DNA from 3 places in the Colwellia sp. 5_MG-2023 genome. Region 1 is predicted to be linked to each of the others. Evidence: predicted binding sites of a transcription regulator. Region 1 holds the regulator's gene; each other region holds the start of a gene.
The links. The regulator LexA, encoded in region 1, represses DNA repair genes until DNA is damaged. The targets are predictions, from matches to a motif close to TACTGTATNNNNATACAGTA.
Positions count from the first base shown of each region.

Region 2: the regulator LexA is predicted to act here: its motif matches at 3,721-3,740, upstream of ruvA (Holliday junction branch migration protein RuvA).
Region 3: the regulator LexA is predicted to act here: its motif matches at 3,249-3,268, upstream of Q4496_RS15085 (YebG family protein).

Region 1 covers NZ_JAUOPW010000013.1:90,551-100,920, forward strand. Annotated here, with positions in the region: gene Q4496_RS10625 (SCO family protein) at 1-463, opposite strand, end outside; gene cyoE (heme o synthase) at 476-1,390, opposite strand; gene Q4496_RS10635 (heme A synthase) at 1,405-2,427, opposite strand; gene Q4496_RS10640 (hypothetical protein) at 2,429-3,022, opposite strand; gene Q4496_RS10645 (SURF1 family protein) at 3,024-3,815, opposite strand; gene Q4496_RS10650 (DUF2909 domain-containing protein) at 3,863-4,075, shown strand; gene Q4496_RS10655 (cytochrome c oxidase subunit 3) at 4,197-5,081, opposite strand; gene Q4496_RS10660 (cytochrome c oxidase assembly protein) at 5,129-5,686, opposite strand; gene ctaD (cytochrome c oxidase subunit I) at 5,689-7,278, opposite strand; gene coxB (cytochrome c oxidase subunit II) at 7,282-8,445, opposite strand; gene lexA (transcriptional repressor LexA) at 9,195-9,827, opposite strand.
Region 2 covers NZ_JAUOPW010000001.1:329,789-340,158, reverse strand. Annotated here, with positions in the region: gene aspS (aspartate--tRNA ligase) at 1-1,747, shown strand, start outside; gene ruvC (crossover junction endodeoxyribonuclease RuvC) at 1,816-2,343, shown strand; gene Q4496_RS01350 (Gfo/Idh/MocA family protein) at 2,425-3,525, opposite strand; gene ruvA (Holliday junction branch migration protein RuvA) at 3,783-4,412, shown strand; gene ruvB (Holliday junction branch migration DNA helicase RuvB) at 4,516-5,526, shown strand; gene Q4496_RS01335 (DUF2062 domain-containing protein) at 5,609-6,124, opposite strand; gene Q4496_RS01330 (DNA internalization-related competence protein ComEC/Rec2) at 6,215-8,629, shown strand; gene msbA (lipid A export permease/ATP-binding protein MsbA) at 8,708-10,370, shown strand, end outside.
Region 3 covers NZ_JAUOPW010000027.1:31,580-41,949, reverse strand. Annotated here, with positions in the region: gene thrA (bifunctional aspartate kinase/homoserine dehydrogenase I) at 1-1,372, opposite strand, end outside; gene Q4496_RS15090 (M48 family metallopeptidase) at 1,854-2,603, opposite strand; gene Q4496_RS15085 (YebG family protein) at 2,631-2,996, opposite strand; gene mrcB (penicillin-binding protein 1B) at 3,326-5,707, opposite strand; gene Q4496_RS15075 (alkaline phosphatase family protein) at 5,796-7,595, opposite strand; gene hrpB (ATP-dependent helicase HrpB) at 7,844-10,324, opposite strand.

The DNA.
Region 1 (10,370 bases):
CACTTTCATCGCTAATAGCGTACATTAAACCTAAATTACGTGCGAAAGGAAATAGCGCACTATGCTCTCCCCTTAATGCAATGAATTCATCGTTAAAATAAGGTATATATTGGTTTAATTTTTCTTGAGTATCTCTATGTGGATCAACAGTTACTAACAATACTTGGCTGTTGCTCGCTATCGCTTTTAAATCATCATAAATGAAACCTAAATTTTGTAATGTAGTAGGGCAAATATCAGGACAAGAGGTATAACCTAAAAATACCAGTGACCACTTATCTTTTAATTGAGCTTTAGTAAATAACTGACCGGTATGATCCGTTAATTCAAAGGGCTTAATTATTCTGGGCTGTTGATAATACAAAGCATGCTCTGGTTGCTCAACATTATTGACTTGTTGAAATGCCAAGACTCCAATAACAGCGGCAATAAAACCGCCGATGTAAATTACATAATTTTTCATACCTTAGTTTCTCTAGCCTATTGGCAATAAATAATGATCAAGTAACAAAATAATAAATAGTAACATCAAGTGGATAATAGAAAACTTGAATGTATCCATAGCCGTATTTTCATCAGCATTAAATTTAAGCTTCCACGCATAAGCAAAAAAGATAGCATTAAGTACTACAGCACCAATTAAGTATAGCCAATTACTCATGCCAACTAAATAAGGCAATAAACCCACAATAAATAACAATACGGTATAAAGTAAAATCTGGGTTTTCGTAAAGCTAATACCATGCGTCACAGGTAACATGGGGATATTCACTTTCGCATATTCATCTTTACGATGAATGGCTAAGGCCCAAAAATGCGGCGGTGTCCAAGTAAAAACTAATAGAACCAATAACAAGGCATGTGGATGAATTTCATTTGTCATAGCTGTCCAACCTAGTAACGGCGGGATAGCACCAGCGAGACCGCCAATAGTAATGTTTTGTGGAGTTGCACGCTTCAAATATAAGGTATAAACAAAACTATAGCCCACTAACCCTGATAACGTTAAGTAAGCCGTTAATGGATTAACTAACCCATAGAGTAGAATGAAACCCAATAAGGCAATACTAAAAGCAAACACGATGGCATTATTAGTGGTGATTCGACCTTCAGGTAAAGGTCTATTATGTGTTCTGCCCATAACCGCATCAATCTTTTCATCGACAATGTGATTAATTGCCGCCGCTGCAGATGACAATAACGCAATACCTAACATAGCAGGTAGCAATAGTTGCCAAGGCAAACCGCCTGGCACAGATAAACTCATGCCAACTAACGCGGTCAATACTAACAAAGCAACTACTTTTGGCTTAGTAATATCATAATAAGCTCGCCACCTAGAAATCGATATAGTAGGTATTTTTGTATTATTTAGCACTTCATCAGACATTATATCTCCTTACCTTATACTCTATGGTACAAGCGATAAGTTAAATTAATAAGCGTTAACATTAAGCAGGCCGCTACCACGTTATGCGCAACAGCAATGCCAAGCGGCAATGACAAGACAATATTAGAAATTCCAAGTAAAACCTGGCTTGTTAAAGCAACCCCTACAACTAATGTTGCTACTTTAAGGGCGTTGGTTTTAGCTCTAAGGTAAACCATTATCATCAACCAAGTTAAATAGACTGTAGTAATAATAGCGCCAAAACGATGCGTCACATGAATAGTGACACGATCCTCATGAGGCAAGTGCCCAAATTCATAACTTTCCTGTGCGGGTGGCACTAAGTCAAAAGAGTTTTCAAAAGTCAGTTGCTCTTGCCAGCCCGGCTGACAAATAGGTAATTCAACACAACTTAACGCAGCATAATGAGATGACGTCCAGCCCCCTAATCCTATTTGCCCAACCAAAACAATAATACCAAGCAAAGCAAAGCTGCCATATTTTTTTACTGGAGCCTCACTGACGCTTATTTGAGTTTTTCGTAAACGTAAATGCAACAAAAATAGCAAACTCAAAGTAGTAAAGCCGCCAAGTAAGTGAGCCATAACCACTATTGGCATTAACATCATGGTTACTGTCCACATACCTAATACAGCTTGAAAAATAACAACCGCTAAAATAAGTAAAGGTAGGCGTAAAGGTGTGTTTTGATGACGATTTTTAAATGACAAAAAAGCAATAGCGAGAATAAACAAACCTAATGCACCAGCGAAATATCGATGGATCATTTCATTCCAAGCTTTATGAGGCTCAACGGGCCGTTCAGGAAATGCTAATTCAGCTTTCGCAATTTGCTCTGCTGTTTTAGGTACATCAAGTTGTCCGTAACAAGTAGGCCAGTCTGGGCAGCCTAGTCCTGCATGCGTCAGTCTTGTATATGCACCTAAAGCAATAACAATAAACGCTAACACAATACTCAGAATGACTAACTTTCTAAGTATATTAGTGTGATCGCTATTCAGTGCTACATTGCTCATATTAACCAACCTTTGAATATTTAAGAATTTTTTTCATATCAGCTAAAATCTGTTTACCGAAATGTGGTAATTGCTTAGTGTCATTAGGTATTTCATGGCTCATAAAAACATTACCAAGGGGGTCAACCAACCATATTTTTTGCTCTGTTATAATTGTTTTAGCTTTACTTGGGGTTGCTACTAGCTGCCACTGACTTTGTGAAAGGTGTTGCAGTTGATCGTTAGACAGCACAGACTGATACAGAGCAACAGGGGTAACTCTAGGCATATATTTACCCAAAGCTACATAAGTATTATGAACAGACTCTAAAGTATGTTGACAGTTTTCCTCACAGTTCAATGGGAGGCTATAAAGAATTAGCCACTGATGTTCAAACGCTGAATTGTCGATTCCTAATTTATCAAGCGTTAGCTCCTCAGTTAACAAAGTCCCCTTATTCGTTACACTTTTTGCCAACCACTCGCCATCTAAAGCAAGTTTAGCCAATATAACGGGTAACAAAAAAACAACAATCATCAATAAAAAGCTTCGACGATTACTCTTTTTAATGGTTGCCTCTTGAACACCTGATACTTCATTGTGTACTGAATTCATATTATTTCGCCTTACTATTATTTTTATTATCACCCTTACTTATACTAAACTTAGCCCATAACATTAAAAGTAACCAAGCTATCGCCAAACTAAACCACTGAAAAGCATAAGCACGATGTTTTTCTGGTGGCATCACTATAGGTTGCCAATTTTTTTCAAAGCCTATTTTTTCACTTTCGTCTAAATAAATAACAAAAGGCAATAACTCTCGCTTGAGTAAAGCTGAAAACTTATCTAATTCAATTTGCTGCACTCTTAATGGCCAGCTTGCTTGAGAAAATACTTGCTCTACTAATTGAATACCTACTTCTATTAAACGAATATGCCCTTTAAATTTATATTGCCCACTCAAGGCTGATACATCCGGTATTTCTTGCCTATTTATTGATCCTTGTATCCAACCAAGACTTACCAATACTGCGTGTTTACTTGTTTCTGCTACTTGGTAGACCCGATACCCTAAACGCCCTTTACTCACTTGGTTATCTAATAAGAATACTTTTCCTTCATCAAAGCTTCCTTCGATATATACAGGGAAATCGTTGATTTTATTTAAAGAACTTCCATTATTTGAGAGGGTTAAAACCTGACTTAGTGAGATTGGTTTTTTAGCACTTAGTTTGTCAATCTGTGCTAATCGCTGCTCTTTTTCTAATGCCCTACTAATTTGCCAAAAGCCAAGCTTTACTAATGTTGAAAAAACGAGCACAGTAAAGACTAGCCAAAGTAAATTATGCTTACTAAAATAATTTGATCGCTTTTGATCAATACTTAAGGGTGTACTACTTGGCATCAAAAATAAAATCCTTACAACAAGTTAATACTTAGGATATTGAGTGTATGTTATTTAAAATTATTATTATCACACTTATGCTATTCATGGTTTACAACCTCTTTCGTGCTTTATTTATTATGAATAAAAAGCCCGATCCAAACCAACCTTCTATGACTAAATACATTGGCCGGAGATTAATGGTCTCGGTAGCGATAGTGATTTTAATACTAATAGGGTTACTCACCGGCCTAATTACACCAAACCCAAGACCTTATTAAAGTTAATATTTTTATAATTTTTGATAAATAAATTCGTTAGAGCAAAGCGAAGGCACGGAGTTGACGCCAATTAATGAGTACCTTCAATGCAGTTATTACGGATTTAGCAAAGTATTTAACATCACAAAATGTAGACGAATAGAAAAAGTAGTACCCACACTACGTCAACAAAATGCCAGTACCAACTTGTTGCCTGAAATGCAAAATGATTTTCAGGTGTAAAATGTCCTTTTAACACTCTAAAGAACATAACAATTAACATAATGCAGCCTAGTGTTACATGTAAACCATGAAACCCAGTTAACATGTAAAAGGTATTACCGTAGATCCCACTTGTTAAATACAGTTGCATTTCTTCAGAATAACCATGGGAATACTCTAAAACTTGTAGACTAATAAAGGTCAAACCTAAAATAATAGTAAATCCTAACCAAGCTTTTAGCTGTGGTCGCTTATTTTTTTCTAGCGCAACATGGGCAAAATGTGCGGTAATGGAAGAAGTTAATAATAGGATAGTATTAATTAATGGTAATCCATACCATCCCATAGCAGTAGTTTCGGTGCCTCCAGGTGTTTTAATTAATGGCCAACTAGCAGTAAACTCTGGCCATAAAACAGCCGCTGTTTCCGCATTATTTCCAGCACCATCTAACCACGGTATAGAAAAAGTACGTGCGTATAATAGTGCGCCAAAAAAGGCAGCGAAGAACATAACCTCAGAAAAAATAAACCAACTCATTCCTTGTCGAAATGAATTATCCATTTGACGACTGTACTTTCCAGCCATCGATTCATTAATAACATTACTAAACCAGCCAACTACCATATAAATGACTAAAGCAATTCCCGCTAGTAGCAAATAACCACCATAACCACTAACTTCATTTTTAATATCGGTAACATAATTAGCAGCCCCGACAGCAATCATAAATAATGCAACTGCACCTACAATTGGCCAATGGCTTTGTGATGGTACGTAATAACTTTCATATTCTTTGGTTGTCATTTTTATTACCTCTTTTACTCATAATATTTATAAGCGTGATAAATAGTTTATGAGTCTTTTTTTTCAGTAATATCATACAAAGTGTATGATAATGTCAGGGTGTGAATATCCACAGGCAAATCAATATCAACATAAAACTGTAAACCCATCTCGACTTCTTCACCACTTCTTAATGGTTGCCGCTCAAAACAAAAACACTCTATTTTTTGAAAATATCCAGCGGCTAAGCCTGGCGAAACAGAAGGAACAGCTTGCCCTGTAATATCATGATTCGCTTCATTTTTAGCAAAGAAATTAACGAATTTCATTTCACCTGGGTGTACAGAAATTTCATTAATTATAGGTTCGAATTGCCAAGGAATTCCTTTCGCCATTCGCGTAATAAATTGCACCTTTATTGTACGTGACGTATCAATACCATTATCAGAATAAACTACGGCTACATCATTGGTCTTACCGTTTAAGCCCGTAATATCACAAAAAACATCATACAAAGGTACAAGTGCAAACCCGAAACCAAACATAGCAAATACCATGAATACTAACTTTTTAATAACTTTACTGTTATTCGGTTTAACAAGTTTTTGCTCGGTATTATCGCTCATAACTAATCCACCTTAGGCGGCGTACTAAAGGTATGATATGGAGCTGGACTTGCCACGGTCCATTCTAATCCCTCAGCCCCATCCCATGGTTTAGCTGGGGCCTTATCTCCACCTCGAATACACTTAATAACAACGGCTAAGAAAATCAATTGTGATAAACCAAAAGCAAAACCACCAATGCTGACCCATTTATTAAAATCAGCAAATTGCAATGCATAATCCGGAATACGTCTAGGCATGCCAGCTAAACCTAAAAAGTGCATTGGGAAGAAGAGTAGATTGACTGAAATTAATGAACACCAGAAATGCCATTTAGAAAGGGAGTCGCTATACATATGCCCTGTCCACTTAGGTAACCAAAAATACGCTCCGGCATAAATAGAAAATAATGAGCCAGTTACAAGTACATAATGAAAATGCGCAACCACAAAGTAAGTATCGTGGTATTGAAAGTCTACGGGAGTTAATGCCAACATTAAGCCAGAAAACCCCCCAATTGTGAACAAAATCACAAAGGCAATTGAGAACAACATTGGTACCTCAAAAGTCATTGAACCACGCCACATTGTTGCGACCCAGTTAAATACTTTCACACCTGTGGGCACGGCAATCAGCATAGTACAATACATAAAGAACAGCTCACCAAATAAAGGCATTCCCGTGGTGAACATATGGTGCGCCCAAACAATGAATGACAACAGTGCAATTGAGCCAGTGGCATACACCATAGAGCTATAACCAAATAACTTTTTACGAGCAAAGGCAGGAATGATAGTTGAAACAATACCAAATGCCGGCAAAATCATAATATAAACTTCAGGGTGTCCAAAAAACCAAAAAATATGCTGGAACATTACAGGATCACCGCCCCCAGCAGCATTAAAGAAGCTAGTTCCGAAATAAGTATCGGTCAACACCATAGTAACAACACCCGCTAACACCGGCATAACAGCAATGAGTAAATAAGCCATTATGAAAAATGTCCAAACGAATAATGGCATTTTCATGTAAGTCATACCCGGTGCACGCATATTCATAATAGTCACAACAATATTAATTGCGCCCATAATTGAAGATACCCCCATAATATGAACAGCAAAAACAAAAAATGCCGTGCTCCCATTTGAATATGTTGTCGATAAAGGCGCATAAAATGTCCAACCAAAATTTGGCGCACCGCTTTCCATAAAAAATGAACTAAGCAGAATGGCAAATGCAAAAGGAAGAATCCAAAAACTCCAGTTATTCATTCGCGGTAATGCCATATCCGGCGCACCAATCATCATGGGCAACATCCAGTTAGCAAAACCGGTAAATGCTGGCATTATGGCACCAAAAACCATTATAAGACCATGAACAGTAGTTAACTGATTAAAAAAGTCTGGCTCTACTATTTGTAAACCTGGCTGAAATAATTCAGCACGGATCACCATAGCTAAAGCACCGCCAGTTAATAACATGATAAAAGAAAACCATAAGTAGAGAGTCCCTATATCTTTATGGTTTGTTGTATATAACCATCGCTTAATACCTTTCATTTTATGATCATGATGTGCATCATCAAGCGATTCATCTATTGTATGTGTCGTCATCTCTTACTCCTCGCTTACCGCTTTAACATCTGAGCTTTGTACTAAATCACCGGTTTCATTACCCCAAGCATTACGCTCGAATGTAGTAACCGCGGCGATTTCTTTTAAACTGAGTTGTTTCCCAAACGGAGGCATCATACCCTTGCCGTTAATGACTAAAGTTAAATGCTCTTCAATAGAGCCTTGAGTGGCAATAGCACTCCCTTTAAGTGCAGGAAATGTAGGAGGTAAGCCCAATCCTGTAGGCTGATGACATGCAGCACAATGAGCAAGATATACGGTTTCGCCAAGCTGCATTAGTTCTGCTTTACTCATAGAAGAGCTTAATGATGCCTTCTCTGCATTTTCAGCTTGAGCAGTCAATGCGTGTTGTTCATCCAACCATTTATCATAGTCTTCGCTAGATTTTACTTCGACTACAATCGGCATAAAACCATGATCTTTGCCGCAAAGCTCAGCACATTGACCGCGATAAACTCCAGGCTCATCAACATTTGTCCAAGCTTCATTTATAAAGCCGGGATTAGCATCTTGTTTAACAGCAAAAGCAGGAACCCACCAAGAATGAATAACATCATCAGAAGTAATTAAAAAGCGCACTTTTTTATTAGCAGGAATAACTAAAGGCTTGTCCACTTCAAGTAAGTAATCTTCTCCTTTTAGAGCACCATTACCACTAAAGCTACCGTCCTGATTTTCATACTGCTCGCGCGGGGTAGACAATACCGAGTAATATTCAATATTTTGATCAAAATATTTATAATGCCACTTCCACTGCGAGCCTGTAACTTGAATAGTGACATCGGAGTTATCATTATTTTCCATGTCAATTAAGGTACTAGTTGCCGGAACGGCCATTGCGATAAGAATAACGACAGGAATTGCCGTCCAGAGTATTTCTACTTTAGTGCTTTCATGAAAGTCAGCTGCTTTTGCTCCTTTTGATTTACGATGGAAGATCATAGACCAAAACATCGCTCCAAAAACAACAACCCCAATACCAGTACATATGTAGAGTGCTAGCATATGTAAATCATACACCTCCCTACTAACTGCCGTTACGCCTTTAGTCAAATTTAACTGTGAATCTGACCAAGCTGAACTGGAAAATAAGCTTAAACAAACAAGACAAATTTCCATCCACCAACGTTGATTACTTCTATTCACTCAACCTCTCCCCTATCAATATTTACTTCGTTTTAAATAAAATCGGTGTAATAATTCACCGTTTAAAACAACATATAAAAATAGAAAACAGAAAAGCAGCAATGTACATCAAAAATCATTTAACTGATGATCTGTTAATTTAGTTATTATTATTTTCTAATTAAGCACTTAATTTGAAATTTATTAAATTAACTGACGTGATATGACTAATTCAAATGACATAAGCGTAAATATTTAAGTTTAGCTATCGAATTAGCGCATTGACGTCTTTTTTATTCTTATTCAGTTTTTTGCTAGTTATAGCAATCTCACTAGCTATGTGATCATTTCTACTTGCTAAAATCACCAACTACATCATTATTTATTTAATAATTAGAACAACTAGTTATTGAAATAAATGCCTTGTATTTGGCTGTTTTTTCTACGTATAAAATTGTTCACTTAATTAATGAAATTGGTATTAATTTGTTCGATTCACCTTCTAGAATCGCTCAAAACTTAACCTAGGTCAAATTATAATTTAGATAAAAGCTAATATAATCAATAGAGTAACTACTCTAAGCTGTCTCTATAGCATGACTGGTATAGTCTAGGGGAATTTTGGCTATTGATATAATCAATAATTATTAATTGATTATTTAACAACCAAATTTGAGAGGTTTTTATTTAATAAAATAAAGCTAGTGAATATAACTAATAAAAATTGTCACTAAGGTATAGCAACAATTAAAAAATATAAAAAAGAAAACTTACATCCAATTGCCGTTACGAATAATACCAACAGCAAGCCCTTCAATGTAGAAATCTTGAGAACTAAGATCTACCTTGATAGGTTCAAAATCTTCATTTTCAGCTTGTAAATAGACGATATTACCATCACGTTTGAAGCGTTTTACTGTCACTTCATTTTCTACTCTAGCAACAATCACTTGACCATTTTGCACGTCAGTTGTTTGATGTACTGCTAATAGATCACCATCTAAAATACCAATATTTTTCATGCTTTCACCATTTACTCGTAACAAGTAATTAGCCACGGGGTGGAATAAACTACCACTCATTTGATAATGCTCTTCAACATGCTCTTCGGCTAAAATTGGCTCACCAGCAGCTACTCTACCAATAAGAGGAAGACCTTCTTCTTCAATAAACTGCTCAGATAACCGTATGCCACGAGATGTTCCTGGCAACATTTCAATATAACCTTTTTTTGCTAATGCTTTTAAATGTTCTTCTGCTGCATTGGCAGATTTAAAACCAAAAAAACTCGCTATTTCGGCTCTAGTAGGTGGCATTCCTGTTTCTTGAATTTTATCTTTAATCAAGTCAAATATTTGTTGTTGACGATTAGTTAACGGCTTTAATTCATTTGTTGCTAGCATTAGCTTTTCCTTTCTAGGTAAAGACCTGTATTTATTCACAACTGTCATTATATACAGCCAACTAATAAACGCAAGAGGTTACTAAGAACCTTAGGATCATATTCTTAGAATATGGACTTAAAATTATCAATATAATTAACGTGATAGGAGAATGAATCAGTTTAAAACCTGATCATTTACTTTAATGAACAGGCTTGATAAATACACATGCGTATTTATCAGTTTTATTTGAACAAAATAATTTTGGGAAAGCAGAAAACAAGTTAATCAATATTAATTGAGTGCCAATCCAGAAGAGAATGCGAGTAAGCATTTGATCTACAGTAATAAAAGATAGTGGCTCACTTAATTATAAAGTGAGCCACTAATCAAACTAAAAAACTAAACGGTAGCGACCACGGCTATCAGGCGTACCTAAAAAGGTAAGGAATGACGACGAATGTCGCCTGTTCTTATTAGGCGAATAAATTCGCCCCTACGGTGATGTCGATCACCTTCGCCTAACAATGTTTTTTGTTAGGGCGTATGTAGGGTGAATATAGG
Region 2 (10,370 bases), on a different contig from region 1:
TATTGGTCAAGAAGTCACTCTTTGTGGCTGGGTAAACCGTCGTCGTGACTTAGGTGCTGTTATCTTTTTAGATCTTCGTGATCGTGAAGGATTAGTGCAGGTAGTTTATGATCCAGATTTACCTGAAGTACTTGCCACGGCAAACACTTTACGTAATGAATTTTGTGTTCAGTTAAAAGGTAAAGTAAGAGCACGCCCAGAAGGTCAAGTAAATAAAGACATGAAAACGGGTGCTATTGAAGTATTAGGTTTAGAGTTAACGATTTTAAATAAGTCAGCGCCATTACCATTAGACTCAAATCAAACAAACTCAGAAGAGCAACGTTTAAAGTACCGCTATCTTGATTTACGTCGTGTTGAAATGACAGAGCGACTTCGTTTTCGTGCAAAAGTAACGTCAAAAGTACGTAGTTCATTAGAAAATTTAGGCTTTTTAGATATAGAAACACCTATTTTAACGGCGGCAACACCTGAAGGTGCGCGTGATTATTTAGTACCAAGTCGTACTCATAAAGGTAAGTTTTTTGCTTTACCACAATCACCACAATTATTTAAACAATTGTTAATGATGTCTGGCATGGAACGTTATTATCAAATCGTTAAGTGTTTCCGTGATGAAGATTTACGTGCTGATAGACAACCTGAATTTACGCAAATAGATATTGAAACGTCATTTATGTCGAGTGATCAGGTGATGGAAGTCACTGAAACAATGATCCGTGAACTATTTAAAGAAATGCTTGATGTTGATTTAGGTGATTTTCCTCGTATGCCATTTTCTGAAGCAATGGCACGTTATGGTTCAGATAAACCAGATTTACGAAATCCATTAGAGCTAGTTGATGTTGATGATTTAGTCAAAGATGTTGAGTTTAAAGTGTTTTCAGGCCCTGCAAATGATGAAAATGGTCGTGTAGCTGTTATTTGTGTTCCTGGTGGAGCGGCGAAGTTTTCAAGAAAAGGCATTGATGATCTTACTAAGTTTGTTGGTATTTATGGCGCTAAAGGTATGCCATGGATGAAAGTAAATGATATTGATGCTGCCTTATCCACGGGTGTTGAAGGTTTACAATCACCAATATTAAAATTCTTATCAGCGGATGCCGCAAAAGCATTACTTGAACGTACTAAAGCGGCGACAGGTGATATTATTTTCTTTGGTGCAGATACTTATAGTGTAGTAAGTGAATCACTTGGTGCATTACGTCTTAAAATCGGTGAAGATTTAGATTTATTAGAAGGTGAATGGAAACCATTATGGGTTGTTGACTTCCCTATGTTTGAAGAAATAGATGGTCGTATGCATGCGCTCCATCATCCATTTACTGCACCAACGAATTTAACACCTGAGCAACTTGAAGCTAATCCATTAGGTGCTTTATCTGATGCTTACGACATGGTTCTAAATGGTTGTGAATTAGGTGGTGGTTCAGTACGTATCCATAAGCAAGATATGCAGTCAGCTGCTTTTAGAATTTTAGGTATTGATGAAGCTGAAGCACAAGAAAAGTTTGGCTTCTTACTTGAAGCGCTACAATATGGTGCTCCACCTCATGCCGGTCTTGCTTTTGGTCTTGATCGTTTAGTGATGTTAATGACTGGCACAACTTCAATTCGTGAAGTAATGGCGTTCCCTAAAACGACTACTGCGGCTTGTCCATTAACTAATGCGCCTGGTAATGCTAATCCTGATCAGTTAGCTGAGTTAGGTATCCAAAAGCTTGAAAAGAGTAGTGATGACGAATAAATAGTATTGAGTAGCGATTGCCAGTTATACTGGCGGTCGTTCTTATAACTAATGATTCGTTATTTACTATGTCAATAATCCTCGGTATTGATCCCGGTTCGCGCTTTACAGGCTACGGTGTTATTAATTATGAAGGACGCAGCTTTACCTATCTTGGTAGTGGTTGTATTAAAGCGCTTAGTCAAGGTGAAGATCTTGGCTCACGCTTACAAACTATTTTTGCGGGCGTTTCTGAAATAATTCTTCAATTTAAGCCTGATATGTTCGCAATTGAACAAGTCTTTATGGCAAAAAACCCAGACTCTGCACTTAAATTAGGACAAGCTCGTGGGGCTGCTATCGTTGCAGCAACTAATCATGATTTATTGATTGCTGAATACTCCGCAAGGCAAATTAAGCAGGCTGTTGTTGGCACAGGAGCTGCCGATAAAAGCCAAGTGCAACATATGGTCAAAACTATTCTTAGGTTACCTGGCACACCACAAGCCGATGCAGCCGATGCATTAGCCGTGGCATTATGCCATGCTAATAGCCATGAAAGCTTAGCAAAACTCACCGGACAAGCACAAAAGACAGTGAGAAGAAGATTAAGATAATACTTAACTAATACTAATGCCAAATTTAGTTAAGTTTAGTTAAGTTAAATTAATTCCATTAGTTTAAATAAACTAATGGAATTAATCATTAGGGTAAATAACCCCTATTTTCTTTCGTGCTTGGTCAATAATTGATATTACCTGTCTGCTTAATTCCCAGGTGGTTACTGGTGATTGTAAAGCGTCAATATTTACTGTTTTCACTGGTTTATTTAGGTGTTTATGTGCTTGAACTAATTCAATAAAATGTGATATTTCATAACTCATTGGTTGATGATTTTCAATTACACCTTTATCTGAATTTGTGCCTTTATTCATGCTGAGTAACTCATAACTGCCATTATTCAAAAACAGTTCAACTTTACTCATTAATGCAACAAATTCAATTCTTAATCGACCTAATTCGCCTTGAAATTCTACAAAGTTTTCACCATTACTTATTTTTGAATAGCTGATATTAGCGATCTTATCTCCATAATTTAGTTGTAAATCACCAGCACCGTCTACTCCTGTTTCGAGTTTTACGCCTTGGGCAGAAATAGTGTCAGGCTCGCCCCATAAAGCGACAACAGGATAAAGTGGGTATATACCAATATCAATTAATGCGCCGTTGGCAAACTCGGGTAAAAAAGTATTCGGTATTTGACTTGGTTTATCTGGCGTTAATTTATTTTTTGCTAAAGAGTCGAGCGCTAGGGAGTATCTTGAACTGTATTGGCAATATTGGCCAAAATATTTACGCGGCTTTCCAATACGATAAATATGCTGTTTGACCAATGAAAAGTTTGGTAGATGTAAGCTCATTAATGCTTCCATAAAACAGCAGTTATTTTCTATTGCGGCAGATAATATCTCACTCAATTCTTTACTATTTGAAGCACTCGGTTTTTCACCTAATACATGTTTTCCTGCATTCAAACATTGAATCGCCTGCTTGGCATGAAAGCTATTTGGAGACGCAATATATACGGCATCAATATTATCATCATCAAGCATTACTGCTAAATCAGTAAATACTTTTACTTTTTTACCATCATTTATATAATCATACTGTAAGGCTTTCGCTTCACCTGTAGCTTGTTGACGAGAATATATGGCGTAAAAATTAAAGTCTTCCACTTCTGTTGCTGCAGTTAAGAAAGTATCTACAATAAAATTACTGCCAATAATAGCCATGTTTATTTTTCTGTTGGGTAAAGAAGTCTTTTTCATAATGTATTTGTATGCTTAATACTTGTTGGTAAATAATTGATTTTTAGTAACTGCTCGTTTAGTTAAACGATAAGGAAAAATTGTATTCACTGTATTTTGGTTCTTCACAGTCTAAACTATCAGAAAATATAAACTAACTAAAATATTATCAGAATTAAAATAGTTTACTGTATAAATATCTAGTGGTATGATTTTGTCATATTAATTATTTTCTTTAGGTTTATCTTGTGATTGGTCGTTTATCTGGTACTTTAGTTGAAAAATTCCCCCCCGAAATTCTCATTGAGTGTGCAGGTGTTGGTTACGAAGTAACTATGCCAATGACAAGTATTTATGCACTACCTGAATTGCATGAGCAAGTGATTATCTACACTCATTTTGTTGTTCGTGAAGATGCACAATTATTGTATGGTTTCGCTAATACGACGGAACGAAAGCTTTTTCGGTTATTAATTAAAGTGAATGGTGTTGGCCCTAAATTAGCCTTAGCGGTATTATCAGCAATGTCAGCTGATCAATTTGTGAGTTATGTTGCCCATGATGATGTCTCTGGTATTGTTAAAATTCCTGGGGTCGGTAAAAAAACAGCTGAACGTTTGTTAATTGAAATGCGAGATCGCTTAAAGGACTGGCAAGTCACTTCGTTAACACCAGCAACGGATGCAATGCCAGTACAATTGACCACCGAAAATACTTTTGTGAATGATCCCTTCCGTAATAATAAAGGTGACGCGATTAATGCTCTTATTTCATTAGGTTATAAACAAGTACAAGCAGATAAAGCTGTTAAAGCTGTTTATAATGAAGGTATGTCGAGCGAGGATATTATACGCCTTTCTTTAAAATCGATGTTGTAAATACTCATACTGCCACTGTACTCTCCTAAAGCAGAACCTTTACTAACATAAATAATATTAATTATTGCAACGCAAAGCGTGTCGGTAATCATAGGAAATAAAAATGATAGAAGCAGATCGTTTAATTGAGCCTGTCGCAAGTATTGAAGATGAAGGTGTTGATCGTGCCATTCGTCCTAAAATGCTCACTGACTATACTGGGCAAGCTCATGTTAAAGCACAAATGGAAATTTTTATTCCTGCGGCTAAAAAACGCGAAGAGCCCCTAGATCATTTACTTATTTTTGGGCCTCCAGGTCTAGGTAAAACAACCTTAGCCAATATTGTTGCTAATGAAATGGGCGTTAATATTCGAACCACTTCTGGCCCTGTGTTAGAAAAGGCAGGCGATTTAGCGGCACTGTTAACCAATTTAGAAGAAAATGATATTCTTTTTATTGATGAAATCCATCGGTTAAGCCCTGTAGTTGAGGAAATACTTTATCCTGCAATGGAAGATTATCAACTTGATATCATGATTGGGGAAGGGCCTGCTGCTCGTTCTATAAAATTAGATTTACCGCCTTTTACTTTAATTGGTGCTACCACTAGAGCTGGTGCGTTAACATCGCCACTAAGAGATAGATTTGGTATTGTGCAACGTTTAGAGTTTTACAATGTTGAAGATTTAACCAGTATTGTTAAACGTTCAGCACATTTTCTAAATTTAGATATTGATGAGCTAGGGGCTTTTGAAGTTGCACGCCGCTCTCGAGGTACACCTCGTATCGCTAACCGATTGTTACGTCGTGTACGGGACTATGCTGATATTAAAACTCATGGTCTAGTGAATCAAGAAACCGCGGCATCAGCTCTTGATATGTTAGAAGTTGATAATGAAGGGTTTGACATTATGGACAGAAAGCTACTACATGCGATTATTGACAAATTTATGGGAGGGCCTGTTGGACTTGATAATGTGGCTGCTGCTATTGGTGAAGAGCGCGAAACCATAGAAGATGTTCTTGAGCCATTTTTGATTCAACAAGGCTTCTTACAGCGTACACCTCGTGGCAGAATTGCTACCGATAGGGCATATCAGCATTTTTCAATCACGCGACCAGAGCCGAAGTAAATTGTTCGTTATCTCGTTAATAATTTGATTTTATCTAGCGCCATCGTAACCCTAATTGATTTAGGATTACGATGTTTTTGAGTTATTTTTCATTCTTGCTACGTTTTTTCCATGCTTTAACCGCACTGTAACGCCATAAGAGTTGCATACCAAAATAGCCTAACACAGAAAAAATTATGGCTAATACGCCACAGCCCAATAAAAATGCAGGACCTATTGATGATAAACTATCTGCTATCCATTGCCAGTTTGCTTCAAACTTAAAATCATGAACAGGAGCGCTTATTAACCATGCGCCGACAGAATAGCAAAAATAAAAGATTGCAGGCATGGTGAACGGGTTTGTTAACCAAACTAAAGCAACTGAAAGTGGTAAATTTGAATGTACCATAATGGCTGTACCTGCAGCTAACACCATTTGAAAAGGTACTGGAATAAAAGCGAAAAACAGCCCAACAGCAAAAGCTTTTGCTACTGAATGACGGTTCATATGCCATAAGTTAGGATTGTGCAATAAAGCACCAAAGATTCTTAAGTGTTTATTGTCTTTGATACGCTGATTGTCTGGCATTATGCGCTTAATTAGTTTTTTTGGCATATACTTACTATTAGATTCAAGTTTTTATCGTCGATTATTCGTTAATACATTGATTACACAGCAATTGATACAGGAAGTATTTTATTCACTATGGACTGGTGGTTAGCGTGTTTTTTTCTGGGTGCTATATTCTCATTATTCTCACCAATAGTGCCAGATATTTTTGTGCTATTTTCACTTATATTTATATCTATTACCTTTTTTTATTACTCTTCACGTATTAATCCTTCTTTTAAACCCTTTCGACTAAGCTCAGGTTTACTCTTTGGTGCAAGCTGGATGTTATTTCATGCCGTAAATTTTCAACAATTATGGCAAAAAAATAATTTAGATGCTTTAGCTTTATCGAGTACAACACAGTGGGTACAAGGAGATATTCTCACTTTACATTCACCTCTAAGGGAGCTGCCAGATCCTTTAAGTAAAAAGTTGTCACCTGAAAATCGCATACGGTTTAATATTAACGTAACTCACATTAATAATAACCAATTAACCAACGCATTAAAACTCAGGTTAAGTTGGAATAATGCAACGTTATCTTTACAACAAGGTCAAATAGTTAGCTTGCAGGTTAAATTTAAGCCAGCGCATGGTTTAGCTAATTTAGGAAGTTTTAGTTATCAGACATGGCTTAATAGTAAACAAATAAGTGCGACAGGTTATGTTGTCAATAATAAAGACAACAGGGTACTTATAGATGAAGTCTCTGTACGGCAGCAAAGTTTTAGTTCTTATCAACAGTTATTACCAAAACATGATTTGTCTCCTTTATTACTAGCATTAGGTTTTGGCTCTCGTACTGAGTTAAGTCAAGCGTTATGGCAGGTTTTACAAGCAACAGGCACAGGGCACCTTATTGCTATTTCAGGTTTACATATTGGATTGGTAGCAACAGGAATATTCTTTTTATTCATGTTTTTAATGAAAAACCTACCACTGAGATTCTTTGTCAATAGTCACAAGATTCAAAGAATAAACAGTCGCTATTTGGCTATTGCTTTAAGTATGGTGGCAGCGCTAAGTTATGGCTACTTGGCTGGTTTTTCGTTACCAACAGTTCGAGCACTTGTCATGCTTAGTCTTTATTGGTGCTCAAGACTATTAGGTATAAAAGTATCTATCAAACGTTGGTTATTACTTACTTTGTTTATGATCACTTTAACAACGCCTTTTAGTTTATTTACCGCAAGTTTTTGGTTATCAGTGTATGCCGTTATTATTATTTTTATCACATTGTGGCGTTTTAAAAGTTTATTATCATCAGGCAATAAATTGTGGTTATTTATCAAAGGACTGGTGGTTATTCAGTTAAGTTTAACCTTATTTTTAATGCCTATTAGTGCCATATTTTTTCAACAAATATCCCTTGTTGCTTTATTAGCCAATATTATTGCAGTGCCCTGGATGAGTGTTATCGTTATTCCTTTGTGCTTATTATCAGTGCTTGTTATGTTGATTTCGCCAGAATTATCTCAGGTTGTAATATTTATCTGTTTAGAGTCAATAATGCTTCTTTGGCACTATTTGACTTATTTATCAAATGTCTCGTGGGCGATAATTAGGTTATCAAGTTTTGATGTTAGCTTGATCGTTTTGTTTGGAATATTAAGTGTATTTTTAATATTTTTTCAAGCAACAATAAAACTTCCTTCTAAAGCTATGAGCATCACGTTGATGTGCGCTATCTTCTTCTTACTCATGTTAAAAGTGAGTGATAAATCAGATGATGGCCTTAATAATTGGCAATTAGTTGTATTTGATGTTGGTCAAGGTTTATCAATATTAGTGAAACGTGATGATAATGCTATTTTATACGATACGGGTGCAGCATATAAAAGTGGTTTTAATATGGTTGATGCTGTGATTTTACCGTATTTGCAATACTCAGGAATTACTCAGTTAGATAAAGTGATTATCAGCCACAGCGATAACGATCATGCTGGCGGGTTAGCAATTTTAAAGCAGTCAATTGCAATTAAAGAGCTTATTTATAACGTTGACAGTGAAAGTGGTAACGCTCATAAAAACAGTCACTGCATACAAGGACGAGAATTTTATTGGCAAAAGGTAAAGTTTGAATTTTTATGGCCTGATAGCTTAGTTGGCGATAATAACGATGATTCTTGCGTGTTACTTATTTCAGATAAAAATAACCGAGTTTTATTAACAGGTGATATCTCTAGAAAAGTTGAACGTAAACTTGTTGAACAGTATCCACAATTACAGGCTGAGGTGTTAGTTGTACCTCATCATGGATCGAAAACTTCATCAAGCGATGCTTTTATTAGTCATGTTAACCCTAAGCTTGCTATTGTCAGTGCTGGATATTTAAATCGTTGGCGTATGCCTGTTACTGAGGTTGTAGAACGATATCAGTCAAACAATATTGAAATGCTTAATAGTGCTACTTCGGGACAAATCGTTTTAGATTTATCAGAAAAGGGTATTACTCAATATACTTATCACGAGGATTTATGGCCGTTTTGGTTTGCAAATTCGCTTTGATTAGTTGGTTGTTGACTTAAACTACGTTAAAATCAGCTCATTATAATATCCTTCAGATATAGTGAAATAACTTCTCCCATGGAAAATTCAACAAACGGCACAACAAGGCAAAACTTCAAGCGTCTTTTTGGTTATGCTAAACCTTATAAACTTGGTTTTATTGTATCTATTATTGGTATGTTAGGTTACGCAGCTATCGATGTTTACTTTTTGTCAAAGTTACAAGCGTTAATTGATGAAGGACTTGCTGGCAGTAATCCTGATTTTATGAAATGGGCGCCTGTTTTTGTTGTGGCAGCCTTTGTTTTTCGCGGAATTTTTCACTTTGTTGCTAATTACTGCTTAGCTTGGGTAGGAAATAATGTGGTCACCGATCTTAAGCAAAGCTTGTTTGAGCATATCATGGGAATGCCGGTGGCTTTTCATGATAAGGAGTCAACCGGAGGGTTAATTTCTAAATTAACCTATGACACCGAGCAAGTTTTGAATTCTGTGAGTAAATCTATCTTGGTTATTGTGCAACAAAGTGCGTTTGTTCTAGGATTACTAGGGTTAATGTTTTATATCAGCTGGCAACTTTCGGCTATTTTTATACTGATCACGCCAATTATTACTATTATTGTTAATTTAGTCTCTAAACGTTTCCGTAAAATAAGTAAAAATATCCAAGGTGCGATGGGGGAAGTGACGACGGCAGCAGAGCAAACTTTTAATGGCCATAAAGTTGTATTAACTTTTGGTGGTCAAGCAGAAGAATTTAAGCGATTTCAGCAGATAAATGACCAAAATCGATATCAGCGTATGAAATTAGTCGCGGCAAAATCTGCTAGTGTGCCGGTTATCCAAATTATAGCGTCATTTGCTTTAGCTTTTGTTTTTTATGCTGTTAACTCTGAAACTTTACGTGACAGTATTTCTGCCGGTAGCTTTGTGAGTATTATTACTTACATGGTTATGTTGCTCAGACCATTAAAAATGCTAACTAATGTTAATAGTGAATTTCAACGAGGCATGGCTGCTTGTGTTAGTATTTTCTCTGTATTAGATCAAGAAAAAGAAAAGGATACTGGTAGTAAACATTTAACTAAAGCACAGGGTAAAATTGCTTTTAAGTCGGTTAATTTTGCTTATGATTTTGATAAAAATGCACTTACTCCAGCTAAGTGGGCGCTTGAAAATGTCTCATTTGAACTAGATACCGGTGAAACCTTAGCGTTAGTAGGGCGATCTGGTAGTGGTAAATCAACAGCGAGTGCACTGTTATTACGTTTTTATGATGCTAGTGAAGGTGAAATACTTATCGATGGTGTGAATATTGAAGAATATTATTTAAACGACTTACGACAACAATTTGCCTATGTTTCACAAGATGTTGTGTTATTTAATGACAGTTTGGCTAACAATATTGCCTACGGGAAACCTGAGGCAAGTATCGATGAGATTATCGCTGCAGCGAAAAGTGCTCACGTGATGGAGTTTGCTGAGAAGATGGAGCAAGGTTTACAAACCAATATTGGTGAGAATGGTGCTTTGTTATCTGGAGGTCAAAGGCAGCGTGTGGCTATTGCCCGAGCTTTATTATGTGATGCGCCCTTTTTAATTTTAGATGAAGCAACCAGTGCTTTAGATACTGAATCTGAACGTCATATTCAGGATGCGTTGCAAACATTACAAAAAAATAGAACCTCTATTGTTATTGCTCATCGATTATCAACCATTGAAAATGCAGATAAAATTATTG
Region 3 (10,370 bases), on a different contig from region 1:
CTTTCATAGCAGCAGTACATTTTCTTTCTTCTATTACTACCGAAATACTACGCTCTGAAGAATCCTGAGCAATAGCAACGACGTTAACGCGTGCTTGTGCTAATGAACTAAAGAATTTAGCGGCAACACCACGTTGATGATGCATCCCATCACCCACTAGCGACACAATAGATAATTGACCTTTTAGGGCAATCGGCTCAAGTAAGCCATTAAGCAATTCAAGTTCAAATTCTTCTTTTAAGCTTTCTTCAGCTTGTTGAGCATCCGCTGAATGAATACAGAAACTAATACAATATTCGCTTGATGATTGGCTAATTAATACTAACGAAATGTTTTCTCTACTCATGGTAGCAAATACGCGACTTGCCATGCCTACCATACCCTTCATACCTGGTCCTGAAACATTAACCATAGTTAAATCATCAAGATTAGATATCGCTTTAACGCGCTTTTGCTGATCATTTTCATTTGAAATGAGTGTACCCGGTGCCGCTGGATTACTGGTATTCTTGATTAAACAAGGGATGTGATATTGAGCGATTGGACCAATTGTTTTCGGATGTAACACGCTTGCACCAAAATAAGATAACTCCATTGCTTCTTGATAAGACAAGTAATCAAGAAGTTTAGCTTCTTTAATCATACGAGGATCAGCATTATAAACACCGTCAACATCTGTCCAAATTTCACAGCATTCTGCTTGTAAACATACTGCTAAAACGGCTGCAGAATAATCAGAGCCATTACGTCCTAGTGTAGTAACTTGATCTTCTTTATTATCTTTGCCGAGACAAATACCAATGAAACCTGGCATTAATGAGATCTGATTCAATTTTTCATATTCTATTGAAAACTTCTCTTTAGAAAGCACTAAGTCAGCCACAGCATTTAATGACGATTCATTAGTACAAAGGAATTTTTCAGGTGAAAGTAACGAAACTTGTAAACCTTGAGATTGTAAAACTGAATCAAGAATGGCAACACTTAATCGCTCGCCTGTACTAATAATTCGAGCACGGATATGATCAGGGCAATAAGTAAGCATTGTAGCGCCTTGCATATAACGCTGTAGCTGATGCTCATAATTAGCTAATGCCTGTTCACAATGATGTGAATTAAAGTTACTTAAACTTGCAGACAAGTCTTCAATAATGGTGGTAATAGCACGTTTGAAATGTCCTAAATCGGTGATTAACTTTGCTTCATCAGTAATATTTTCAGCCATAGCTACCAAATGATTAGTAACACCTTGGGGTGCTGAAACAACGATAGCAACTTTGGTCAATTGGCTTTTGTCTTTGATGATATCAGCAACTTGACGAAAACGCTCAGCTGATGCCAACGATGAGCCACCAAATTTAAGTACACGCATTATTTTTTCCCTTTCTTGAAAGCAAAAAACTCGTAACCTTTGCAGGTTACGAGCTTCGATAAAATTATTTTTTTTACACGTCAGCCTGCAACCATCATCCTATTCGGGTGGTGGTGGTTATAATAATAATAATTTGGCTAAAGGTAATATTCATGGGTCATAAAATGCCTGATTTACTTAATAGTGTCAACATTTATTGACCAATTAGAAAGAGAATAAAAAGTTATAGTATATGCATATATATTAAAAAAAAGTTATATGTGGTTAATTGATCAACTATATTGTCACTTAAGTAATCTTCAAGGATAGCTATATATTCATTGATATTAATAAATGTTCAAGTACAGCGTGATTTTTATGCACCTAGCGTTACTTGCATATTCATAGTTTATTAATTACAAGAGCAACCAATAAAATGATAGGAAAAACATTAGACAATAGGCGCTATCGCTAACTGGGTCGATGAGAATTTATGCAAACGTTAACTCGATACAGGAGACTGCCAATACAACGCTGACTGATGCGTTTTTACCCATTGTTGCGCTTCAATATAATCGGGAAAGTGTTTGGCCACTAATTGCCAGAAGTACTTTGAATGATTTAAATAACGCAAGTGACACAATTCATGCACAATAACATAATCAATAACTTGCCTAGGTAGCATCATTAATAAATAGTTAAAGCTCAGCTCACCTTTATTATTACAGCTTCCCCAACGAGCACGATATTGTCTTATTTTTATTGAGGTATAGTTTAACTTGGTTAATTTTGCGTAATACTCTACTCTCGGTAAGATAATATTTTGAGCTTGCTGTTTAAAATAGCATTCTAGTTGTTTTTTAACGGCAATAGCCAAGCTTAATTCATCGAGTTGTTTACGTTGAATACGTGTTGGTAATTTAACAGTAAGGGTTTGTTGTTCGCTCGTGGTTTCGGTAAGTACAACATTACTTTTTGGATCTAATTTTTCAGCTGTATCAGCAAATATAATATTGAGTGTAACCAGTTGACCAAATACAAATAGCTTTGAGCCCTGAGTAAAATCACAACAAAGATCAGCACTTTGATTTTGCTCGGTAATTTTAGCTTTCAACCATGCGCTTTTTTTCTGAATAAAGAGGCTAATAAACTTTTCATCAACATGATGAGGGGCACGAACATAAACCAGCCCCTGTTTTACCTGCAGCGAAAGTGTTTTACGATGACTGCGTAAAACTTGATAATCAATCATGATAATCTTTGATTTTGCGTTACAAAATCAATTCTCTTTAGTTAATTTAGCTGACTTAGTCGCTGCTTTTGCTGGTTTTGCTTCAACTGTTTTTTCGGCCACCTTTTCGGGAGTTTTATCAGCGGCTTTCTTAGGTGCTTTTTTGGTAGGAGCTTTACTTGCAGGTTTCTTCGCAAGTAAAGCAACTAGCACTTCTTCGCGATGTTGAGCTAAATAAATACTCAGTTCTTCGCTAACACTGTCACTTAATTCTATTGGTGATTGCGCAAATACATCAGCCAAGTTATCAGCCATATCCAACATTTTGTCATATTCATCTGCTGATTTCTTATCCATAAATGTTTTTGCCTCCACCCCGTGTCTAATGACGACGAATCGACTTTCAACTGCCATTATTCTTCCTTAGTCATGTTATACCAATTTTTACTAGCTATATGATCATTTCTACTTGCTAAGATCACCAACGACATCGTTATTTATTTAATAATTATAACCACTAGTTATTAAAATAAATGCCTTCTATTTGTTGGCAATTTTTTTACCTATAAAATTGCTCACTTAATTAATAAAATTGGTATTAAAAGAGAGCTCAATAAAAATAAAATTTTTATTGTTAATAAACTAACAATATCACAACAAATAACAAGCTGTATATAAAAACAGTTATTGGGTTATCATTTACTAGTAAATATTTAAAGTTTACTTCATGGTATAAGGTGATATTAATCAGAAAATAACTTTTCAAACCAAGATCGTTCATCTACTTTTTCTTTCAAGCAACCATCTTTTACTGTTATTCCAGCCGATATTGCAGGGTAAGCTTTAGTATTATCGCACTGATCTGACACTGCATGCCCTGTTTTTTCCTCAAATAAGGTTGTCGCTATGGCCTCAGGTTTAATGCGCGTTTTATTCACAACGCCTTGCTTTTTAAGAAAGTCAGAAAATAATACCAAAGCTCCACTACTTCCGGTTAAGCCAGTTGGTTTATTATCATCTTTACCTAACCACGTAGTAACTAAATGCTGGTCATCATATCCAACAAACCAGCTATCACGTAAATCATTACTGGTACCTGTTTTTCCCGCTAGCTCATTATTTTTTAATCGCCAAGTCAGTGATCTGGCGGTGCCTGTTTTAGTAACCTGCGTTAAAGCATAATCCATTAAATAAGCAGCATTCGTTGAAATAACTTGAGCATTACTCGCTTGATATTGCCATAGGGTTTCCCCCTTGTTGGACGTAATGATGTTAATTGTATGCGCCTGTTCAGCATAGCCTTGATTAGCCAGCGATAAATACAACTGATTAATCTGTAAAGGTGACATGTTAATCGCCCCCAGTAGCATTGACGGTCTCATAACAATATCTTCGTCAAAACCAAATAAATGAATCGCTTTGGCCACATTATCTAACCCTAAAGCCATACCTAAATTGACAGTAGGAATATTAAGCGAATTGACTAAACCATCAATTAACGGTACTTGATGACGATACTTGCCATCATAGTTTTTAGGTTGCCACGCAGCTTCGGCTTGGCTCCCTTGCTTACTAGTTGTATCTACGCCATTTGTTAAGGTTATAGGTTCATCTGCCAATAAAGTAGCAAAATTAAATTGTTCATAACGCTCTAAAGCCGCTAAATAAATAGCCGGTTTGATTAATGATCCTATAGGACGTTTCGCATTTATTGCCCGATTAAAACCTGCGTAACCAGCTTTTCTATCGCCAACTAATGCCCTAATTTCAGCACTGTTAATATCGGTCACAATCATTGCAGCTTGTAAATCAGTTTGCTTATATTTTTGTTCGAGTGCCGTTAACTGACTGGTAACCGTTTGTTCTAGAAATTGCTGTGATAAGTGAGAAAACCCCGTAAATACGCGAATACCATTTTTTTGCTGAACAGAGGGTAACAATTGATTTAACTCTTGCTGTACTACTTGTAAATAAGCGGGGTACTCTTGCGCTTTGAAGCGTCTATTTTTACGTATTGATAACGGCGAACTAACCCTTTGTTTAAACTCTTCGACCGTAAGAAAGTTTTCTTCAAACATAAGTCTCAAAACCAAGTCTCGACGTTCTTTTGCTCTAACAGGGTTTCGCCATGGATCGTAATAACTTGGCCCTTTCACTTGTGCAACTAACAAGGCTATTTGTGCACTATTTAATTCTTCAAGTGTTGTGCCAAAATAGAATTTAGCTGCTAAGCCAAACCCATAAATACCATTCGCATAATGTTGACCTAAATAAACCTCATTAATATAGGCTTCAAGTAATTGATCTTTGCTATAGCGCACTTCAATAATGATAGCCATTATTGCTTCTTTCACTTTACGCGTCAGGGTACGTTCTTGCGTTAAAAACATATTTTTAACTAGCTGCTGAGTTAGCGTGCTCCCGCCTTGAACAGTTCGCCCTGCAATAATATTATTATAAAGCGCACGTAAGATACCTAAAGGAGAAATACCTTGGTGATGATAAAACTCACGGTCTTCAATCAGTAATAATGTATCTAATAATAACGTAGGAGTATTTTCTAAAGCCGTTAAGATACGATCTTCTTTGTTATTAGGGACTAATCGAGCGAGTAATATGGGCTCTACCTGTAATGAAGTTACGGGAACATCATCAATAAAAAGCTGACTTATTTTCCCCGCGGAAACATCAATTGTTAGTTGAATGGCATCAGTCGTAGTAACGGTATGTGTTTGTGGAAAAACAAACGGACGACGGTAGATAATAATTCGATGGGCTGATTGAGCATACTGTCCTGAAGCAGTAACAGTTCTTACTTTTTTATAGCCATTTAATTTTAACGATTGTGCTAAATGGTTAAGGTTGAGTCGCTCACCAATTACCAACGATTCAATTTTACCATAGACTTGTGCAGGTACTTGCCAACGTTGCCCTTCAAACGTTTGCTGCACTTTTGCATCAAGGTAAATAGTAAAAATAGCCAGCGTAAAAAAAAGCGCAATTGCAAGTTTTACACCTATAACAGTAATGCGACGCAACCATGCTCTTTGAGGTTTACTAACATTTTTACCCTGCTTTGATTTAACAGTATTTTCTGCTTTATTACTTTTCTTCTTTGTTGTCATTTAGGTATAAAATCCTAGCATTGATGAGTATATGATATTTACCATTTATTAAATCATTAAGTGTTAAAATGTCGTCGTTATCTTAATGTTATACCTTAGTAAATTCTATAGAATCACCAGTATCCGCATTAATAACAAATGCTTCTATTTTTTGATTTTTGTCACTTATTTTAAGCAAACCTATACCGCTACCATTATACAAACTCATGTTCGAGTCATCACTGAATTTACGTACTTTAATTTTCATGCGCCTACGTTTCGTAAACCAATTAAGCGGTGAATATGTGGCATATAAAAAGCGATTAAGTTTTTCCAGTGTATTTAATAAAGTAGAAGGAAATTGATTTTTAATACCACTACAGGTTACTTGTAATATTTTTGAATGGTTTCGTATAAATCTATGTGTAACTTCATAAACAAAAGAATAGTGAACATCGCCCGATAAGATAATAAAGTTTGGCGGTGTTTTGTAATGCCGAAAAATATTTAGCATAACATTCGCTGTACCTGGGTGCGCCATCCAATTTTCAGCATCAACCAGTAAAGGTTTACCAAAAAAAGTAAATATACGCTGTATGGTTTCAATTAATTTTACTCCATATATTGGTGCAGGGGAAACAACAATAACATCAGTTTCATTTATTAATTCTTGTTGTAATTCAGATAACGATTCCCAATCCATTAAACCTGAGGGTTTTCCTGCATTACTTTCAGAGCGCCAGCGTCTTGTGCGGGTATCTAACACCACTACTTTAGGTGAAGTGGCCAAAGTATAATGCCATTCTTCCCAAGAAAATAACTTATTAATTAATGACGTATGCTCTTCTATGCCGACGTCAGTAAAGTGCTTTGGAATATCCTCATTCAGTGCGGTAAATTTGTCAGGCGCATTTCCCCACCCTTGGCACAACCAATAACCAATTAATGCATTACCTAAAATATGCTTAGAAAAACTATTGTTATAGGCCGCTTCCTCCCAACCTCGCGTTAAATTCCAGTCATCTGTGACATCGTGATCATCAAAAATCATATAACTCGGTAAATGTGCCATCGCACGTCTAACCTTTGTTAATCCCGATGAAAAATCATTAATAACAATCAGCTCATCTTGATATTTTTGCTGAAATGAAAGAGGAATATTCGTCTGTTTTTCTAAGGATAAATCAACAACGCCCCATAACTCTGGCGACCAAACTAACAAATACATTGCCATGACTTCAGCAAACGTCACTAAATGATTTTTGGCATTATCAGATGTGAATATAGGTTGCTTATTAAGCGAGAGATATTTATTAATACCGCCTCGATTAACGCGTTCGTGAGGTAATATTTTTTCTCTCTGATAATAACAAAATGGGCTATCTAACAGTTGTTGATTATTATGTATATGAGGAGAGTTCGAAGACTCATTACGCCATGATTCATCGAATAAACCAAGTAATGTTATCACTTGATGAATAGCAACCAGCATAGGTCCTGACACATCATCAGCATAGACTTGATCACCTGACATCATTAACATTGAAGGCCGTTGTTCAGCTGAAAAATCACTTCCTTTTAATAAGTTATCAACTTGGCATAACGCATCACTACTTTTAAAGTGAGGTTTTCGACAAGAGCCATGCAGTATTTTATTAATATTTTTCTTAATAACAAAGCTAGGTAGACTTTGGTTTGGGTAAATCAGATCGGGTAATAACTCAACTAAGCTATATTCTGCAACGCTATCTTTAAAGCAAAAATCATATGCTAATAATTCATTTTCAGGTAAACCGTCAGCTACCTTGATTGAAATAAGATTGATAAATGCCTGTTTACCAACTTGAATTTGTTGTAGTTCTGCAGAATCTAAATGCTTATCAAAAATTACGTTATGATCTTTAGCCATCACTATTTTACAAGCAATACTATATTTTTGTGTTGTTACCAACCAAAAGTTAACTTGGTCAACATCACAATGACGGACAACAGGGCCAGCAACAATTGATGATAATGGTGTTTGAGTGCTAATAAGAGACCTCGAAAAAGTAAAGTATTAATAGTATGTTAAAGATCTAAGCAAATGATATATCTCTATTTAACTACAATTATTATTCATATTCAAAATGCTAATTGATACTTTTTATTTCATACGGCTTATTTTGGCTTAATAGAACGGCCTGCTTTTTCAGAAAAAGGGTCAATAGGCCATCGATGTCGAGGGTATTTAGCGCGCATATCTTTAGCAACTTCAACATAAGACCCGCCCCAAAAGTTAGCTAAATCACTGGTTATTTGTATTGGCCTTCTAGCAGGTGATAACAGTTCAAAACGCAGTGCAACGCTATTACCTGCCAACATGGGAGATGCAAGCTCACCAAATAACTCTTGCAGTACAACAGCAACGGTAGGCTCTGAGTTTTTATCATACAAGATGGACACTTTTTTATTGCTCGGTGTGGTATAGGTTATTGGTGCTTCTTGCTCAAGTATTTTTGATTCTTCATAAGTTAATAATGAAGATAAGAGCGGCAGTATTTTCACCTGTTTTAATTCCGATATTTTTTTAATATTGGTAATGTAAGGCAACAACCAATTTTCGGCACTTTCCATAATTAACGCTTCTGATAGCACAGGAAAACCCTCCATCTTACTACCAAGCCATTCGACTCTTTTTAACCAATCTTCACACTCCTGAGTCCAGTGCAATATACTTTTAGCATCAGTTTTTATCAGAGATTGAATACTGTCTAATATAAACTCTGCGGGGACATCATTACTTCTTGTTTCCTCAATAATTAAACTGCCATATTTTTTCAGTCTTCTTGCATATACTCGGCTATTATTGGCTGCTAATTCATAGTCTATTTTTTCTGAAATTTGGTGAGAAAACTTGTCAACTAAAAGATGTTTATTAAAAGTAATAGCACTAAAAACACGGCCTTCTTTGGTTTGAGCATCACAGTCATTAACCACTAAATATTCATTATTAATAAGCGGATCTTCTTCTGCCAGATAAACGCCCTTACCATTCGCTAATTGATATTTATGGCTATTAGCTGAACGCCTTTTCGCTAACCTTTCTGGAAACGCTAACAACAATAAATAGGCGGCGATATCAGGCATACCTGAGATGTCTACTTTACTTTTCTTATGTTGTATCAATGACTGCAGTGTCCGAACATCTCTAACGACCGTTTTCAGCGTATTTCTATTAACATAAGCTTTATTAATATTGTCTGTATCACTCTCAATCAAAACTTGTAATCGCATCAATAAATCGGCACTACCGCCACCCTGTAATATATCTCGCTCTGACAAAAGAGCAGCAAGATTACACGCAATTTCGCGCTCTTGCTTGTCATTGGCAGCCAACATCATCTTGGCTAACCTTGGATGAATTGGTAGCCCACTTGCTTTTTTACCAAGTGCAGTGATCTTTCCTAAAGTGTCTAACATTCCTAGTTTTACGAGTAAATCTTGAGTTGAATCATAATGGGCTTTTGGCGGGGGCGTTAACCAATTGATTTCTGCATAACTTGCATGGCCAGCACTAGCAAGCTCTAACACTGCATCAGCTAAATCTGCATTTAAGATCTCTTCTTCTTGATAGTCTTTCAACGATCTGTGTTCGGATTCACTCCACAATCTTAAGCACTTGCCTTGAGACAACCTACCGGCACGGCCTTTGCGTTGCTCAGCTGAGGCTTTTGATATCGTTGTTGTTGTTAGCTTTGACATACCACTTGAAGGATTGAAAATAAGTGTCTTTTCAAGTCCTGAGTCAATAACACAGGTAATCCCTTCAATGGTTAAACTCGTTTCTGCAATGTTGGTGGTAAAAATAACCTTTCGAGTGCCTTGGGGTGCTAATGCAATCGCCCTTTCCTGCTCTTCTAATGGCAATGCACCATATAAGGCAATAAGTTTAAGGTTTTGATGGGCTGAAAATACGGTTGTTGCCTGTGAAATACACCTTTTGATATCCGCAACTCCGGGTAGGAATACCAAAATATCACCTTCATCTTGAATAACATTAGATATCGCTTTACAGACATTTGATGCTAATTGTCTGTTGTCAGTTTTCTGATGAGAAACACTAACAGGATAAGCCCTCCCTTTACACAACATTACAGGGGCATCATCAAGGTACTTTGATACTAAATTAGTGTCTAGTGTTGCTGACATCACTAACAAACGGAGATCTTCGCGGATCACTTGTTGAATTTCGAGCGAAAGCATAAGTGACAAATCAGTATTAATAGAGCGCTCATGAAATTCATCAAAGATGATCAGCCCAACACCGTCTAATTCAGGATTTGACTGAAGCCTTCTCGTTAACACGCCTTCGGTTAGAATTTCAAGCCGAGTTGCTGCAGATATTTTCTTATCATTTTTGACTTGGTAACCAACCGTTTCCCCAACTTTTTCACCTAGGCATTTAGCTAAGTAATTAGCAATTGATCTTGCCGCCATTCGTCTAGGCTCTAGCATAATAATGCGCTGACCATGTAAGAAGTCAGCATTTAATAACTCAAGCGGCACAACCGTAGATTTACCAGCGCCAGGCTCGGCTTGTAATACGACATTAGGGTTGTTTTTTAGCTCACGCAGTAGGCCAGCTAATATGTTATGAATTGGAAGGCTAATTTTTTAATACTCTATTTTATTAATAAGGACAAAT